Linked DNA regions of Roseiflexus sp. RS-1. The protein of the gene in region 2 interacts with the protein of the main gene of each other region in a pairwise test. Links are inferred from orthologs where the notes say so. Each region holds a gene or a part of one and is shown on either strand. Other genes may lie near its edges. The genes, in order: lpdA and odhB.

Region 1 (8,236 bases), 500 kb from region 2 along the record:
CGAAAGCAGCCGGGTTCCTGCTGCTCTACCGGTTGCTGACGACGGCGTTCCCAGGGGCGGTTGGAACGCCGCGCCTGGAAGAATTCAGCGGCTGGACGAGCGTGCTGGCGATCCTGGCGCTGGTGACGGTGCTGGTAGGGAATCTGGCAGCGCTGCCGCAGACCAATGCGCGCCGTCTGCTGGCGTACTCATCGATCGGGCATGCCGGTTTTCTGTTGCTCGCCGTGCTGCTCTGGTCATCGACATCACCGGTTGATCGGACATTCGGCACGTCAGCGCTGATCTACTACCTGATCGTCTACACGCTCACCAATCTGGGCAGTTTCGGTGTGCTGGCGGTGCTGACCAGGGCGCTGGGCAGTGATGACCTGAGTGCCATGCAGGGTCTGTGGCGACGCAATATGCCGCTGACCTTAATGATGACGATCCTGATCCTGTCACTTGCAGGCATTCCGCCACTCGCCGGTTTCTGGGCGAAGTTCTTTGTCTTTATGGCGGGCTACCAGGCAGGCGCCGTTCCGCTGGTGACCGTCGCCGTTGTGATGACGGTCGTCAGTCTGTATTACTATCTGCGTTTTCTCAAGGCGATGTGGATTTTGCCAGCGCCGTCAACGACGCCTTTCTCGACACCGCCGGTTGCGAATGCTGCCATCATCGTATCAACGGTGCTGGTGGTGCTGCTCGGTTTGCTGCCGAACCTGATCTGGGGGACGATCAGCAGCGCAGCGAGTGTTGCGGCGCGTTAGGCGCATGCGCGGCAAGGCTTCCATACCGTCATGTGTTCCTTATGACCGACCAACCGACACCTGAGCATAATGATCCGCTCGCTCCACGGGAGGCGTCTGAATATCCCGGTGGCGCGACCCTGTTTGAGCGTCTGCTCGAACAGGCGCGTGACAACAGCAGTGGTCGGGCGCACCGCAGCACGCCGAACCCGAACGATGTGGAAACAGTGATTGATCGTCTGATCGAACAGGCGCGCGCCGAAGGTGCGTTCGACAACCTGCCCGGCGCCGGTAAGCCGCTGATGTATGACGATGATGCGCTGACGCCGGAAGATATGCGCGCCGGGTTTCGCATGCTGAAGAACGCCGGGTTCGCCCCTCTGTGGATTGAAGCTCGCCGTGATATTGACACTGAGCGCGCCCGCATCGCTGCCTGGCTCCACGACACCAACCGCCGCTGGTCGCGCCTTCCACCCGCCATCCGCGCCCGTTTGCGCGCCGAATACCACGAGATGCTTACCAACCTCCAGCGTCAGATTATCTCATACAACCTTACCGCACCACCGGCTGCGGGTCAGATTGAGGGTCTGCGCATCGCAGAAGAGATGCGCAAACTGGGAGAATAGTCCCATCTCGACTCTCCTGGAGACGAGGGCATTGTGCCCTCGTAGACGCGACGAGGGCGAGACGCCCGCGCTCCCAGGCGCGAGTGTTGCCCCAGGTGTGAATAGTTACGACAGGTGCGTAACTTTGATCGTGTACAATACTATAACAATTGCATGGTCTGTGGCGAAAGATACAAAACGGTATGATCGACCTGCCATTTTTGACCAACCTGCTCCTTGCGGTCAACGATATTCTGGCTTCTGCCGTTCTGATCGTTTCATTTTCACTCCTGGTCTACCTGGTGCTGCAAAACCGGTACACTCCCATTGCGCGCGCGCTGGCGGTGCTGCTTGGTAGCATTGTCGTTGTCTTTGGCGGCGACGTGCTAACGCAGCAGGTGCAGCGTGAGGAGACCCTTCACTTCCTGCTGCGCGCCCAGTGGCTCGGCATCGTCGGTGTGCCAGCAGGATACATTCACCTCGCCGATGCCCTGCTGGATTTCAGTGGTCAGCATAACCTCCGCAGACGCTGGAGCGTTCCCATGGCTTACGTCATCAGCGCTGTGTTCCTGGCGCTGGCATGGGGAACAGACCTGGTATTGCGCAACGGTGTCCAGGTTCAACCTGTTGCACAATTCAACGCCGGTCCGCTCTTCTGGGTCTTCACGCTCTACTTCACCATCGCGTGTCTCGCCGGGCTGGCAACCACGCTCCACGTGCGCGACGCAGCGCTCACACCAACCCTGCGCCGGCGGATCACATACCTGAGTCTGACATTCGTCGGTCCGGCGATCGCGGTCTATCCCTTTCTCATTATTCCTCTCCCGGAGAACATGATTCCGTTCACAGTCGTGCTCTTCCTGGTCGCCGTGGGCAACGTCGCCGTCCTGATGATGACGACGGTGATGGTCTACAGTATCGCATTCCAGGGATTGCCGCTTCCCGACCGTCTGATCAAGCAGGACTTTATCCGCTGGGTGTTGTACGGTCCATTCGTCGGCGTCAGTATTGCGCTGTTCCTGCGTGCGACACCAATCCTGGCGCGCTGGCTGGGGTTGCCGGAGCAGGCGCTGCTGACCGCTGGCGTAGTTATTATGACCGTCATTATGCCGCTGTTCGTCAACCGGCTGAAACCATACCTCGACGCCCTGGTCTATGCGCAGGATCACGCCGAGATCGATTATCTGCGCGCTCTGCCACGCAATACATTCACCCAGGCGGACCTGCGGAGTCTGCTGGAGAATACGCTGGTGGTTGCATGCGGGGCATTGCGCTCCGAGACAGGATTCGTCGCTGCACCGGATGATGCAGGCGGCTACACAGTCAAAACGCTGGTCGGATCGCGCCAGGTGGTGCGGCGATTCGTCAACGAACACCCGCTCACAGAATTGATGGCGCGTCTCTCACGATTGCCGGTGCGACCACCCGGTGACACCCCGCCAGCCGACGCATTTTTGCGGGTTGAAGGGTTCTGGTTGCTGCCGCTGCGCACCCCTGACGGCGCGTTGCTCGGCTGTCTCGGCATCGCTTACCCGCACGACACGTTGAGCGTCGATGCGCGGCGCCTGATCGGTGCGTTGACCCACCGAATGGAACTGGCGCTCGAAACCGTTCAGATGCAGCAGCGGTTGTTCAACACCCTGCGCGGGCTGGGACCGGATATGCAGTCGCTCCAGCATCTCAGCACGCAACTCGAACAGGCGACCCCTGCTTCACTTCAGACGCTCGAATCCGACGTTGCATCACTGCCCGAATTTCCCCAACTGGTCAAAGAAGCGCTGGCGCACTACTGGGGCGGACCGAAACTCTCCGAAAGTCCGCTGCTCGGATTGCGCACGGTGCGCCGGGTCCTCGAGGAACAAGGGGGCAGTCCGACGCGCGCATTGCAGGCGGTGTTGCGCCAGGCGATTGAGAATCTGCGCCCTGATGCGCAACTCGACCCCTCGGCGCAGGAGTGGCTGCTCTACAACATCCTGGAGATGCGCTTCCTGCAGGGGCGCCGCATCCGCGAAACCGCCGACCGGCTGGCGATGAGTGAGTCTGACCTGTACCGCAAGCAGCGCATCGCCGTTGAAGAAGTGGCGCGCCAACTGGCGCTGATGGAGGAGTCGGCAAACCGGGCGATGGTGGAGCGGTAGTTTTTCTGACCCGATGTTCTCGTGGTACAATACCGCTTACACGACTCGCGGACGACCGGCGGCGCCCTGCCGCCGCTCGCGAGTCGATCCGCACATTCCCGTCTGCAATCCAGACGCACTGAATAGAAAGGTGACTTCCGTGACCGACACCCTCTACGATGTGATTGTCATTGGCGGCGGACCCGGCGGATATGTCGCTGCCATTCGCGCTGCCCAGCTTGGGTTGAAAACCGCCGTCGTCGAGCGCCAGGCGATGGGGGGCGTCTGCCTGAATGTCGGGTGCATCCCGACCAAGGCATTGCTCCATACCGCCGATCTGCTCGATGAACTGCGCGAGGCGAAACGCTTCGGCGTGATTGTCGAAGGCGTGTCGCTCGATTGGGAAGCGACGCTGCGCCAGAAGGACACCGTGGTTAAGACGATGACCAGCGGCGTTTCGTTCTTGATGAAGAAGAACAAGATCGATGTTGTCAACGGATCTGCCCGTCTCGCCGGACGCGGACAGGTTGCGGTCAGCAGCCCCGAAGGGCAGCATCGCACATTGACGGCAAAGCATATTATCATCGCTGTCGGCGCTCGCCCCCGCGAAATCCCGGCGATCGGCGCAGTGTTCGACAATGACCGCATCCTCTCTTCGACCGGCGGGCTAAACATTCCCACCGTTCCCAAATCGCTCCTGGTGGTCGGTGCAGGCGCAATTGGGGTCGAGTTCGCTTCGATGTACCGCGCGTTCGGCGCAGAGGTGACACTGGTCGAAATGCTGCCGCGCGTTGTGCCGCTCGAAGATGAGGAGGTCAGCGCCGAACTCGCCCGCGCGCTCAATCGTCGTGGCATCAAAATCTTTGCTGGCGCAAAACTCAACAACCTGGAGAAGGTCGACGGCGGCGTGATGGCGCGCCTGGTCGATGTACAGGGCGCCGAGCATGCACTCACATTTGAGCGTGCGCTGGTTGGCGTCGGTATTGTGCCAAATACCAGTGACATCGGGCTGGAAGAAGTCGGTGTCGCGCTCGATCCACGCGGATTCATCAAAGTCGATGATCATATGCGCACAAATGTCGAAGGGATTTACGCCATCGGCGACTGTGCCACCACCACGCCCTGGCTGGCGCACAAAGCATCGGCTGAAGGTATCGTCGCTGCTGAAACGATCGCCGGTCATCATACGCAACCGCTCGACTACGGCAAGATCCCGGCGTGCACCTACTGTAACCCGGAGATCGCCAGCGTCGGGTTGACCGAGGCAAAAGCACGTGAGCAGGGGTACGATGTGAAGGTGGGCAAATTCGCCTTCACCGGCAACGGTAAAGCGACGATCCTTGGTCAGCGCCAGGGGTTCGTCAAGATTGTCGCCGACAAACAGTACGATGAGGTGCTCGGCATTCACATGATCGGTCCGCGCGTCACCGAACTCATCGCCGAGGGAGGTCTGGCGCTGTCACACGAAGCGACCGCCGAATCGATCATGCGCACGGTTCACGCCCATCCGACGCTCTACGAAGCGATTGTCGAAGCGGCGCACGCGGCGGCTGAGGGCGCGGCGATCCACATGTAACGGAGGGTTGCCATGCCGATCATGATCAACCTGACATCCGCCGGGCATGGCGGAACATCCCTTTCCTGCGGCACACACGGCGGTTGTGGCGTCGATTGCGACTGCGGTTGCCCCTATACCGGCATGGAGGAGAAGGGCAACGTCGAGTTGATCGCCGATGTTGAACGTCGTTATCCGAACGAATGGCTGGTCTTCGTCATTCCCCCCAGCGAAGACGATTTCGCCCCCGAACGCGGCATGCTGGTCGCGCACAGCACCGACGACGCCGAGGTGTTCGAAGCGATCACGCGCATTACCCACAACCAGGTTGTGCACGTCTATTTCAACGGAACATTCGATGCATACCAGAAGTGGATGGATGCGGGGATGGAAGTCGGGAAGGTTGAAGGTTGAAGGTCGGTGAAGGTTGAAGGTTGAAGGTCGGTGAAGGTTGAAGGTAGGGGCGCCCCCCGCACGGCGTAAATGTAGGGGCGCACGGCAGCGTCCCCCCCGCACGGCAATGCGCCCCCCCCCGCACGACGTAAATGTAGGGGCGCACGGCAGTGCGCCCCCACCGACCGGGTCAGAGATCCAGATTCCCCTTGTGCCCTTCAGCATACGCGCGCAGCACGGCGGCAGCGACATCGCCTGGTGCGTGGGCGCTTTTGGGAAGGCGGAATGGCGCTTTGCGCCACAAGGGGGTATCGACCGCGCCAACCCGCACATTCGTCACGCGCCGGTCGCGCACCTCTTTTGCCAGCACAGTCACATAGGCATCAAGGGCTGCCTTGGAAGCAGCGTAGGCGCCGAGTTTGGGAAGCATGATCCGATCAACATACGCGCCGATGAAAACCAGATGCCCGCCCGACGGAACCAGCGCGAGCGAGTGGGTCACCGCCAGGTGAGCGCCGGTCACGTTCGCGCCAAAGATACGCTCCCACTCGCTGGCAGTCGTGTCCGCCAGCGGCTTGCCGATCATATCGCCAGCAGCGTACACCCACAGATTGACAGCGCCCTCGGACTGCTGCGCAGCCCAGAGTGCAGCGGCTGCAACATCCGCCTCGCGCGACAGTTCCGCGCTGTATGACTCAATGTCCATGTCGCTCAGCGCTGCTACATCACGCGCTATTCCCAGCACACGCCACCCATTCTCGCTCAGCGTGTCAACCAGTGCGCGACCGATCCCGCCGGCTGCACCCCAGATCAGCGCTGTTTGCATATGCGTCTCCCTGTCCGAATTGTTCGATATTATTCTGTCTCGTATACGTTGCGTTCAACAACCCGGATGGGAGGAAGCGGGACTAACCGCAACCACGGTCACTCTTTGGGCTTCAGGACAAATAAACTCCCCCCTCTCCCCGTGTAGAAGAAGGCTCGCAGGCGTAGTTTTTTGGAAAGCCCCCGTGCACCATCTCCCGTTTCGGGCATCAAGACACCCAGACTCCCCCTTCTCCCCTTGTGGGAGAAGGGGGTTGGGGGGATGAGGGGCAAAAACGCACGGGAATACGGAAAACTGCGCATCTCTCCCAGGAACCTTACCCTTGGGCGTTTTGCTCCCCCTCGCGTCGTTTGTCGCTCTCGTTGGTCTTTCCGCCCTCGCGGAGACGCTCGGCGAAGGCGCGCAGTCGCGTCATGACCCGTCCGTTGACGCTCTCCGGCGGGTATTCGCCGTTTGCATCGCGCTCACCGGCTGGCACGCCGGTCAGCAGTGCAATGCCTTCATCGATGGTCAGCGCCGTCCAGATATGGAACTGCCCTTCACGCACCGCTTCCACCACATCACCGCGCAGCATCAGGTTCTGAACATTCGCCTGCGGAATGAGCACCCCCTGTTCGCCGGTCAGCCCACGCAGACGACAGACATCGAAAAACCCCTCGATCTTCTGGTTCACCCCGCCAACTGCCTGGATTTCGCCACGCTGGTTGACCGAGCCGGTCACTGCGATGCCCTGGCGTAACGGCAGTTCTGCCAGCGCCGAAAGCAGGGCGAACAACTCCGCCGCCGATGCACTGTCGCCCTCGACCCCCTCGTAACTCTGCTCGAAGACCAGCCGCGCTGAAAGGGTCAGTGGTCGCTCCTGACCGTACCGATCCGCCAGGTAGCCGCTGAGAATGAGCACCCCTTTGCTGTGGATCGGTCCGCCGAGTTTCACTTCGCGCTCGATGTCGAGGATCGACCCACGCCCCGGTCCCACACTGACGCTGATACGGCTCGGTCTGCCAAACGTATAGTCCCCCAGGCTCAGAACCGACAATCCGTTGATCTGGCCAATTTTTGCGCCTTCGGTATCGATCAAAATGATGCCACGGTCGATCAATTCCTGGATGCGCGCCTGGATCATGTTCGAACGGTAGACCTTCTCCTCCAACGCGCGCGTAACGTGCCGTTCCAGAATTGCGTCGCACCCCTCCTGGCACGCCCAGTAATTCGCCTCGCGCACCACATCGGTCAGCGCGCCGAAATGGGTCGAAAGACGCTCCTGATCCTCGGCAAGCCGCAACGAGTGCTCCAGCAGACGCGCGGCTGCGTCATTGGAGATTGACAGCAGACCCTCGCGCTCGCAAAAGCGCCGGAACAGGTGGAGCGAACCGTGCAGGTTCTCCGCATTCAGCGGCATGCTGATGTCAAAATCGGCTTTGACCTTGAACAGGGTCGAGAACTCATCATCATAGGCGGCGAGCAAATAGTACGGTGGCGGCGGTCCCACCAGTATAACTTTGAGTTCGAGCGGTATGGGTTGCGGGCGCAGACTCTTGACGGTTGTGAGACCCAGCCGGTCGGCGAGTTCTTCGATCTGAATCTCGCGGGTGCGCAGCGCGCGTTTGAGACCATCCCAACTGAAATAGTCGCGCAGCAGGTCTTCCGCCTCGATGACCAGAAAGCCGCCATTGGCGCGGTGCAGGCTGCCGGGTTTGATCATGAGAAAGTCGGTGTACAGTGCGCCAAAGTGGGTTTCCTTCTCGATACGCCCGAACAGGTTGGGATAGGTCGGGTTGTATTCGACAACGACCGGCGCGCCCTGCTGACGACTGTTATCGATCAGGACATTCACCTGATACTTGCGGAACGGCAATTCTTTGAGCCATGGGACCGATGCCAGATCGACCTGCGCCTCGCCCGACGGTTGCTGCTGACCGCCGGAACGGAAGGGATCGGGATTCTCCTGGATATCCTTCTGAACCGCTTCCAGAAACGCTACCACCTCCGGCAGATCGGCGTACTGTTCCTGCAAG
Region 2 (8,357 bases):
TCAGCAGTTTCGTTCGGGATAAATCCCTTATCATTCCGCATCGGGCTTATGGTTGTTGAGTAATTACTCCGCTCTCGCCCGCGCAGGCGGGCTTTGCCTTGCATAGCCGAGGGCTTTAGCCCCACGGCTAGTTCGGTATAGCGGATTTAATTCTCAATCTTCATGAGCCCCACAGCCAGTTCGGCATACCGGATTTAATGATCAATATGAGCCCCACGGTCAGTCCGGCATCAATGCTCAATCTTCATCAGCCCTTGCCGAGGTCGTGGAAGCCCCTGCGGGGCTGGATAACGTGGCGCGAGCTTCCATGCCGCGCGGCAGAGCTTTTGCCCACCGTACCGACTCACGAGTGCTATAATGGGTGCGAAAAAGAACAAAGAACAGGTGCTGCATGCCTTCAGATACACGTTTTCACGGCCCGAACGCCGGGTATGTGATCGAACTCTACGAACGGTATCGCACCGATCCCGCATCGGTCGATCCGGAAACGCGCGCCTTCTTTGCGCAGTGGTCGCCGGAAGAGGCGTTGCCGACAGCGACGCCTGCCCCCGCAATCCCTGTGACCATCGACCTTTCGACGACGCCGGACATTGACATGTCCAAAGCGCACATTGGACCAACATCGCCAATCGATGTCACCCATACCGTCGCTGCCGCCCGTCTCATTCGCTATATCCGCGAACTGGGGCATCTGGCGGCGCGGATCGATCCGCTTGGCCGCGATCCTCCCGGCGATCCAGGTCTCGATGCCGCGATCCACGATGTCAACGATGCTGACCTGGCGCTCCTGCCCGCCCATATTGTGCGTGGACCGCTGGCGGCAGAGTCGCGCAATGCGCTCGAAGGGGTTCAGAAACTGCGCTCCGTCTACTGCGGCACAATCGGCTACGAAACGGATCACGTGCAGGTTTTCGAGGAGCGCGCCTGGATTCGTGAAGCGGTCGAGAGTCGCCGGTTTTTCTACGGCTTCGATGCCGTGCGCAAACGTGAATTACTCGAGCGTCTGACCGAAGCCGAAACCTTCGAGCGGTATCTGCACCAGACCTTCGTCGGGCAGAAACGGTTTTCGATCGAAGGATGCGACATGCTGATCCCAATGCTCGACTCGATCATTCGCAATGCGGCGACCGGCGGGGTGCACGAGGTGGTGATCGGCATGGCGCACCGCGGGCGATTGAACGTCCTGGCGCACATTCTCGGCAAACCATACAGCGCCATTCTCAGCGAGTTTTTGCTGGCGGGGCGTGATGCAGCGCTTTCGCCGGAAGGACGCGGCGCGCCTGGCTGGGTTGGCGATGTGAAATACCACCTCGGCGCCCGCCGTGCATTCCGCGAAGCAGGGATCGAGCAGATGCCGATCACTCTGGCGCCCAACCCCAGCCATCTGGAGTTCGTCAATCCGGTTGTCGCCGGGCGCGCGCGCGCCGCCCAGGAAACATGCGATCAGGCTGGCGCGCCGCTTCAGAACAGGCACGCCTCGCTTCCGATCCTCATCCACGGCGATGCTGCGTTTCCGGGGCAGGGGATCGTCGCCGAGACGCTCAACCTCTCCAACCTCGCCGGATACAGCACCGGCGGAACCATTCACATTATCGTCAATAATCAGATCGGGTTCACCACATCGCCGCACGAGGGACGCTCGACCCTGTACGCCAGCGACCTGGCGAAGGGGTTTGAAATCCCAATTGTGCACGTCAACGCCGATGATGTCGAAGGGTGTATTGCGGTTGCGCGCATGGCATACGCCTATCGCGAACGGTTCGGCAAAGACTTTCTGATCGACCTGGTCGGCTATCGCCGCTGGGGGCATAACGAGGGCGATGAACCGGCATTTACGCAACCACGCATGTATGCCATCATTGCCCGCCATCCGACCGTCCGCGAGCAATGGGCGTCGAAACTGATCGCCGAAGGAGTGGTGTCTGCTACCGAAGCGGAGGAGATGGTCAGGAAGGTGTGGGACAGGTTGCAACAGGCGCGCAGCGACGCCGAAGCCCACCCGCACTTTGAGGAGCCGCCGCCGTTGCCGCCGCCCGGTATTGCGCGTCGTACCCACACCGCCGTGTCAGCAGAACGGTTGACGGCGCTCAATGAGGCGTTGCTCCAGTGGCCCCCCGGCTTCCGTGTCCATCCGCGCCTGGAACGGATGCTGGAACGACGGCGCACTGCGCTCCATATGCCAGGCGCTATCGATTGGGCGCACGCCGAGGCGCTGGCGTTTGCATCACTGCTGGAAGAGGGAATTCCGATCCGCCTGACCGGGCAGGATGTCGAGCGTGGCACGTTCAGCCAGCGCCACCTGGTGCTGCACGATGTGCAAACCGATGAACGCTGGTGTGCGCTTCAGGCGCTGCCACAGGCGCACGCCTCATTTGCAGTCTACAACAGTCCGCTCTCCGAGGCTGCCGCGCTGGGGTTCGAGTTTGGCTATTCGGCGCATAATCCGCGTGCGCTCGTCATCTGGGAGGCGCAGTTTGGCGACTTTGCCAATGGGGCGCAGGTTATTATCGACCAGTTTATCGTGTCGGCGCGCAAGAAGTGGGGACAAACGCCAGCGCTGGTTATGCTGTTGCCCCACGGCTACGAAGGGCAGGGCCCGGAACATTCCAGCGCGCGTCTCGAACGCTTTTTGCAACTCGCTGCCGAAGACAACATTCGCGTGGCGAACTGTACGACGGCAGCGCAGTATTTCCACCTGCTGCGACGTCAGGCGCTGCTGCTGAATACTGACCCGCGCCCGCTGATCATCATGACGCCCAAGAGTCTGCTGCGCCACCCGCGTGCTGGCTCGTCGCTGCACGACCTCAGTGAGGGGCGTTTCCAGCGTGTGATCGACGATCCGCAGGCGCGCGAACGTCCTGCCGATGTGGCGCGCCTGGTGCTCTGCTCCGGCAAAATCTACGTCGATCTGCTCAGCGCCAACGATACGCCGCTGACAAACGGCGTCGCCGTGGTGCGTCTCGAAGAGTTGTACTCCTTCCCCGTGGACGAATTGCGTGCAGTGCTGCAAGGCTATCCTCACCTTCAGGAAGTCGTCTGGTTGCAGGAGGAACCGGAAAACATGGGAGCGTGGCGCTACGTCGCGCCACGCCTGCGCGAACTGATCGGTCCCGATATGACTCTCAGTTATGTCGGGCGTGCTGAGTCGGCGAGCCCATCGGAAGGGTCGCTGGCATTGCACCTGATCGAACAGCAACGGTTAATCGCCGAAGCGCTGCGCGCGCCAGCTGTCGAAAAGTATCGATAACACGAGGAGTCTATGGCTGTCGAAATCAAGGTCCCGACCCTGGGCGAGTCGATTGTCGAGGCGACGGTCGGGGCATGGCACAAACACGAGGGCGATCCAGTTACTGCGGGTGAGGTGCTGGTCGAACTTGAAACCGACAAGGTGACGGTCGAAGTGACCGCATCCGGCTCTGGTATTCTGAGTCGTATCCTCAAGCCGGATGGCGCCACGGTGACCATCGGCGAACTGTTGGGGGTGATCGCGGAGAAGGTGGAAGAACCGGCTATGCCGCTCCACGACGGTGCTGGCGCCAGAGTGACGGCGACGCCGGTCGCCCGTCGCCTCGCCGAAACGCACGGCGTCGATATTGCCGCAATTCCCGGCAGTGGTCCCGGCGGTCGGGTGACGAAAGATGATGTGATCCGCCACGGCGCTGGCTCGCCAGCGCCGCTTCCGACGGAGGCAGTTCCGGCGGTCACACCCCACACGCCCGCGCTCACGCCCGCTACGCAACCGGCGCCGGTTCCCGACGACGGACGACGCGAAGAGCGCATCCGCATGACCCGCCGCCGCCAGACGATTGCCGCCCGACTCGTCGAGGCGCAGCGCACCGCGGCGATGCTCACAACGTTCAACGAGATCGATATGAGCGCCGTGATCGATCTGCGCAAACGGCATCGCGAATCGTTCCGTGAGCGCCACGGCGTCGGTCTCGGTTTCATGTCGTTCTTCACGAAAGCGGTGATCGGCGCGTTGAAAGCCTTCCCGCTTCTCAACGCCGAGATTCGCGGTGACGAGATTATCGTCAAGCATTACTACGACATCGGCATCGCCGTCAGCACCGACGAAGGGCTGGTTGTGCCGGTGCTGCGCAACGCAGACCGCCTCAGTTTCGCAGAAATCGAGCGCAGCATCGAAGAACTGGCGCACCGCGCCCGCGAGTCGAAACTCACGATTGCCGACCTGCAAGGCGGCACGTTCACCATCACCAATGGCGGCATCTTCGGCTCACTGATGTCCACACCGATTCTCAACGCGCCGCAGGTTGGCATTCTCGGCATGCACAAGATTCAGGAACGTCCGGTGGCGCTCAACGGGCAGGTCGTCATCCGTCCAATGATGTATGTCGCCCTCTCCTACGATCATCGCATCATCGACGGACGTGAGGCGGTATCGTTCCTGGTGCGGGTCAAGGAACTGGTGGAAGACCCGGAGCGATTGTTGCTGGAGGGATGAGGGGGCGCCGTCGCGCTCACCACAGGATCTGCGCGATTGCGACCAGGAACAGGAGTTGCACAATCACCGAGGCGCCCTGGAGCAGGCGGGCGCCCGGCGGCAGATTCCGATACAATCTCATCCCAACCGCAGTGTTGAACAGGCTGAGACCGAGCGCCGCCAGCGGCAGAAACAGCACCTGATGACGCGGACGCAACTCAGCGACCTCGCCGGTTGCATCGAAGCGCATCTCGACGGCAGGAGCGAGTGATGGGTAGGCGGCAGCGATCATCGCCAGCGCCAGCAGGTTGATCACCAGCGCTGCCACAATCAGTCCCAACACTGTTCCGTCGCGCCAGAATGCGTAGTGGAACACCCGACTGTACTCGATCGCCGGTTGGAGCGCTTTGGTTGCCCCCAGACTCCGGCGCTGCTCAAGGTCCTGGACAAACGCCTCTGGATCTTCAGGCGACACGGCATAGGCGGCATCGGCGGTATAGATAATCAGGCATGCATCGGGCGGTTGTGTCGCATACAGATGCAGCGGCTTGTCACCCGCGAATGCACTTCCCCAGTAAGTTCCAACCCGCTGGAAGATGCCAAACGGCAAAAAGACCGGACCGGCGCCCACATCGATCGTCACCACCTGATCGAGCGGAACGATCGCCTGATTGCCCGCCCAGCGGATGTACAGCCCATTGCGGTCGATGGCGTAGGTCAGCGTCAGCGCGGCGATGAGGCGGTAGGCGAACCACGCTGCCGCCAACAGGCTGATGATCAGCAGCAGCAGCAAGCCAAAAGCGCCAATATCGATCTGCCACTGATCAGGAGCGCCGGAGAGACGACGAATCAGCCCGACAACAGCCAGAGTGACGCCGCCAAGGGCGAGGATCAACAGACCGAGCGCAACCCATCGCCCCTGAGTGGACTGTGGTTTCCAACGTCTCATGGTTGTCTATGCCACGCCTGCGGCACAGCGTCGGCGCCCTGCACACCGGCGCAGGACGCGACACACTCCTTACGGCGTCGGGGCAGGCGTTCTCTCGACTGGAACGGCTGTTCCGGTCGGCGTTGGCGTTGTGACCGGCGTTCCCCCAACCGGCACTCCGGTTTCGGTCGGCAGTGGCGTCGGCGTCGGTTCGCCGCCCAAATCCACCGTCGGCAACGGTGGAGGCGTACCGGTCGGTAACGGCGAAGGGGTTGGCACGAGGGTTGGGAAGCGCTGCACACTGACAGCGGCGCGCTGCTCCTCAAGCCAGCGCTCAAACGCCTCAGCACGCGCCCGGTTGAGTTGCGTCTCGCGCGAATCGACCGTGCGCCGCACCAACTGCACGATATGCCAGCCAAATGACGTGCGTACCGGACCGACGATCTCATTCTCAGACGCATTCGCGATAGCCGCGACCAGCGCCGGATCGATCTGTGTACCATCCGGCGTCTTTCCGTCCTTATCAAACGATGGCAGCGCCCCGCCCGCCGCTCTTGTATTGTAATCCTCGGAACGTTCACGTGCCAGTTCGCCGAAATCGGCAGCGGCGCGCGCCTCGGCGAGCAGCGCCTCCGCTTCCGCACGACGCGCAGCAAACGCCTGCTCACGTTCCTCTTCTGTCGCAGTGATCGGAACGGTCACCTTCAGCAGAATGTGGCGCGTCTCGATAGCGGACGGGTCGGCGCTGGGCGTAAAGGTCGAATCCGGAACCAATTGCTCCTGTACCCGGCGCGTCAACGCCTGACGCAAAAACTGGTTGGACAACCCGCGGCGGAAGTCATCAAGCGTCAGATGGATGCGCCGTTGGGGATCGACCCGCCGCATCTCATTGACATACTCATCGTAGAGCCGTTGCAGCGCCGTCTGTTGCCTGGCAAGCGCCTCATCCGCCAGCGGCGTTGGCGACGGCGTCACCGTCGGCTCTGGCGTTGGTGACGGCGTTGGCGTTGCGGTTGGACCGGAGGGGGTTGGCGACGGCGTTCCCGGACCCACCGTCGGCTCAGGCGGCGCGGTTGGCGGCGACGTTGGCAGCAGCACCGCAGTTGGCGTCACTGCATCGGCAGGCGGGGCAAAATTGGGACCGAACAGATCGATAAACTCCTGCGCGATCTCACCATCGGTCACCTGGATGCCGAACCTGGACTGTGCTCCCTGCCGGATCAGTTGCAGTTCGACCCATTGATTCACCAGTGCATCATCGACCGGCTCATTGCGCGCCGCTGCCGCCTGAGCGTCGATCTGTGGAATCTGATCGAGAAACTGCTGGGCAAATTGCGGACCAAAGGTCGCCAGATAGAGACTCTGGGCAATCAGGCGCGCTGCCTCCCCACGTCGTTCCGCGACATAGTCGCCGCGCGTCAGCACGACGCTCCCGACCTGCGCCACCGGTCGTCCCGGCAACCAGACCTGCTCATAGACCAGACCGGCAGCCAGCGCCAGCACCGCGATCGCCACCACCACTGCCGTGCCGATGATAATTGCGCGCTGACGGCGACGCTCGATCTCACTCCGACGCAAATGGCGACGAGCAGGCGTTGCAGAGCGCGTTTCCTGCGGGCGCGGCGGTTGCGGTTTACGTTGATTAAACGTCATAACAGACAGACCCCACACATAAGAGCCGCCACGATTCGCTCACATTGCTGCATCGTACAGCAGACGCGGGCAAACCGGGCGGTCCTTCGGGGAACACCACAGCCATCTACGAGCGGATATGCGCTGCAACGAACGGCAGCAACGCCATGTGGCGCGCACGCTTGATCGCCACCGTCAGCGAACGCTGATGGCGCGCGCAGACACCAGTGCGGCGGCGCGGCAGGATTTTGCCACGCTCAGACATGCAGCGTTGCAAACGCTTGACATCTTTATAGTCTACGACGCGAATCTGATCTGCGCAGAACATGCAGACCTTGCGTCGAGCGCCAAAGCGACGGCGCCCCACGCCGCCACTGCGACGAGCCTGATCCTCAGTCACGATAAACCTCGTCTGTTGTACTAAAACGGAATATCCTCATCACCAATGGCAAAATCGTCCTTCGACTGCTGCCCGCGCTGAGGGCGATGATCGGGGTGATGATACGGCGGCTCATCGCCATACTGCGACGACTCACGAGGACCGCGACTGTCGAGCATGATCATATCGCTCGCCACAACCTCAGTGCGGTAATGCGTCACCCCGTTCTGATCCTCCCAATGGCGAGTCTGGAGGCGCCCTTCGATATAGACGCGACTGGATTTGCGCAGGTGCTCGTGGCAGATCTCGGCCAGTTTATTCCAGGTCACTACATTGAACCATTCCGTCTCCTCGTGCAATTCGCCGCTGCCGTCTTTCCACTGCCGTCCTGTCGCGACGCTGAACGTCGTTACAGGGCTTCCACCAGGCGTATAGCGCATCTCAGGGTCTTTACCGAGACGCCCGATGATCATCACCTTGTTGAGATCCTTCGCCATTGTTCGTTCCTCTCCCCTTTATAACGAACAGCGCCCATTAGTCTTCGTCGACGTCCACGTCCTCTTCGATTTCCTCGACGTCGTCAACCTCCTCATCCTCCTCAAGATCCTCCTCGTCTTCGGGTTCTTCGCCATCAAGAGCGCCGACCGTTGCGACAACCGCTGGCGCCGCGCCGCGCATTTCCACCAGTGTCAGCAGATAACGCAGCACCGAGTCGTTGAGTTTGAGCAGGCGTTCGAGTTCGGCAACGCGATCCGCAGCCATCTGAAAGTGCATCAAAACGTAGTACCCTTCGGTGAACACGCGACGACTCGCCTCACCTTCGACGTAGGCGCGGATCGGATAGGCAAATTTTCGACGGCCCCAGGGTGGTGCATGATTGGTTGAGGTAATAACCCCGCCGAGATTGGTGATCGTCTGGGAGACGCGCTCGATGGCGTTGCGTATCTCCTCGTCGCTCATTCGTATTGGGGGAATGA

Evidence for each region.
Region 1: the proteins of odhB (region 2) and lpdA interact in binary tests that used the Escherichia coli proteins (3 or more experiments, as listed by UniProt). The link is inferred for Roseiflexus sp. RS-1 from one-to-one orthologs.

What each region holds. Positions count from the first base shown.
Region 1 is NC_009523.1:3,766,514-3,774,749, forward strand. The notes cover bases 2,970-5,815. They hold lpdA (dihydrolipoyl dehydrogenase), read left to right. Parts: upstream 2,970-3,607; coding sequence 3,608-5,023; downstream 5,024-5,815. Other genes in these bases: ROSERS_RS15430 (histidine kinase N-terminal 7TM domain-containing protein), read left to right, coding at 2,970-3,468; ROSERS_RS15440 (hypothetical protein), read left to right, coding at 5,036-5,416; ROSERS_RS15445 (SDR family NAD(P)-dependent oxidoreductase), read right to left, coding at 5,586-5,815. Outside these bases: ROSERS_RS15420 (NADH-quinone oxidoreductase subunit N), read left to right, coding at 1-746; ROSERS_RS24260 (J-domain-containing protein), read left to right, coding at 788-1,351; more of ROSERS_RS15430, read left to right, coding at 1,534-2,969; more of ROSERS_RS15445, read right to left, coding at 5,816-6,221; ROSERS_RS15450 (Lon protease family protein), read right to left, coding at 6,538-8,236. UniProt on the Escherichia coli protein: Lipoamide dehydrogenase is a component of the glycine cleavage system as well as of the alpha-ketoacid dehydrogenase complexes.
Region 2 is NC_009523.1:4,267,799-4,276,155, forward strand. The notes cover bases 2,394-5,360. They hold odhB (2-oxoglutarate dehydrogenase complex dihydrolipoyllysine-residue succinyltransferase), read left to right. Parts: upstream 2,394-3,259; coding sequence 3,260-4,462; downstream 4,463-5,360. Other genes in these bases: ROSERS_RS17515 (2-oxoglutarate dehydrogenase E1 component), read left to right, coding at 2,394-3,247; ROSERS_RS17525 (PH domain-containing protein), read right to left, coding at 4,479-5,360. Outside these bases: more of ROSERS_RS17515, read left to right, coding at 392-2,393; more of ROSERS_RS17525, read right to left, coding at 5,361-5,390; ROSERS_RS17530 (peptidylprolyl isomerase), read right to left, coding at 5,460-7,022; rpsR (30S ribosomal protein S18), read right to left, coding at 7,129-7,401; ROSERS_RS17540 (single-stranded DNA-binding protein), read right to left, coding at 7,422-7,877; rpsF (30S ribosomal protein S6), read right to left, coding at 7,915-8,357. UniProt on the Escherichia coli protein: E2 component of the 2-oxoglutarate dehydrogenase (OGDH) complex which catalyzes the second step in the conversion of 2-oxoglutarate to succinyl-CoA and CO(2).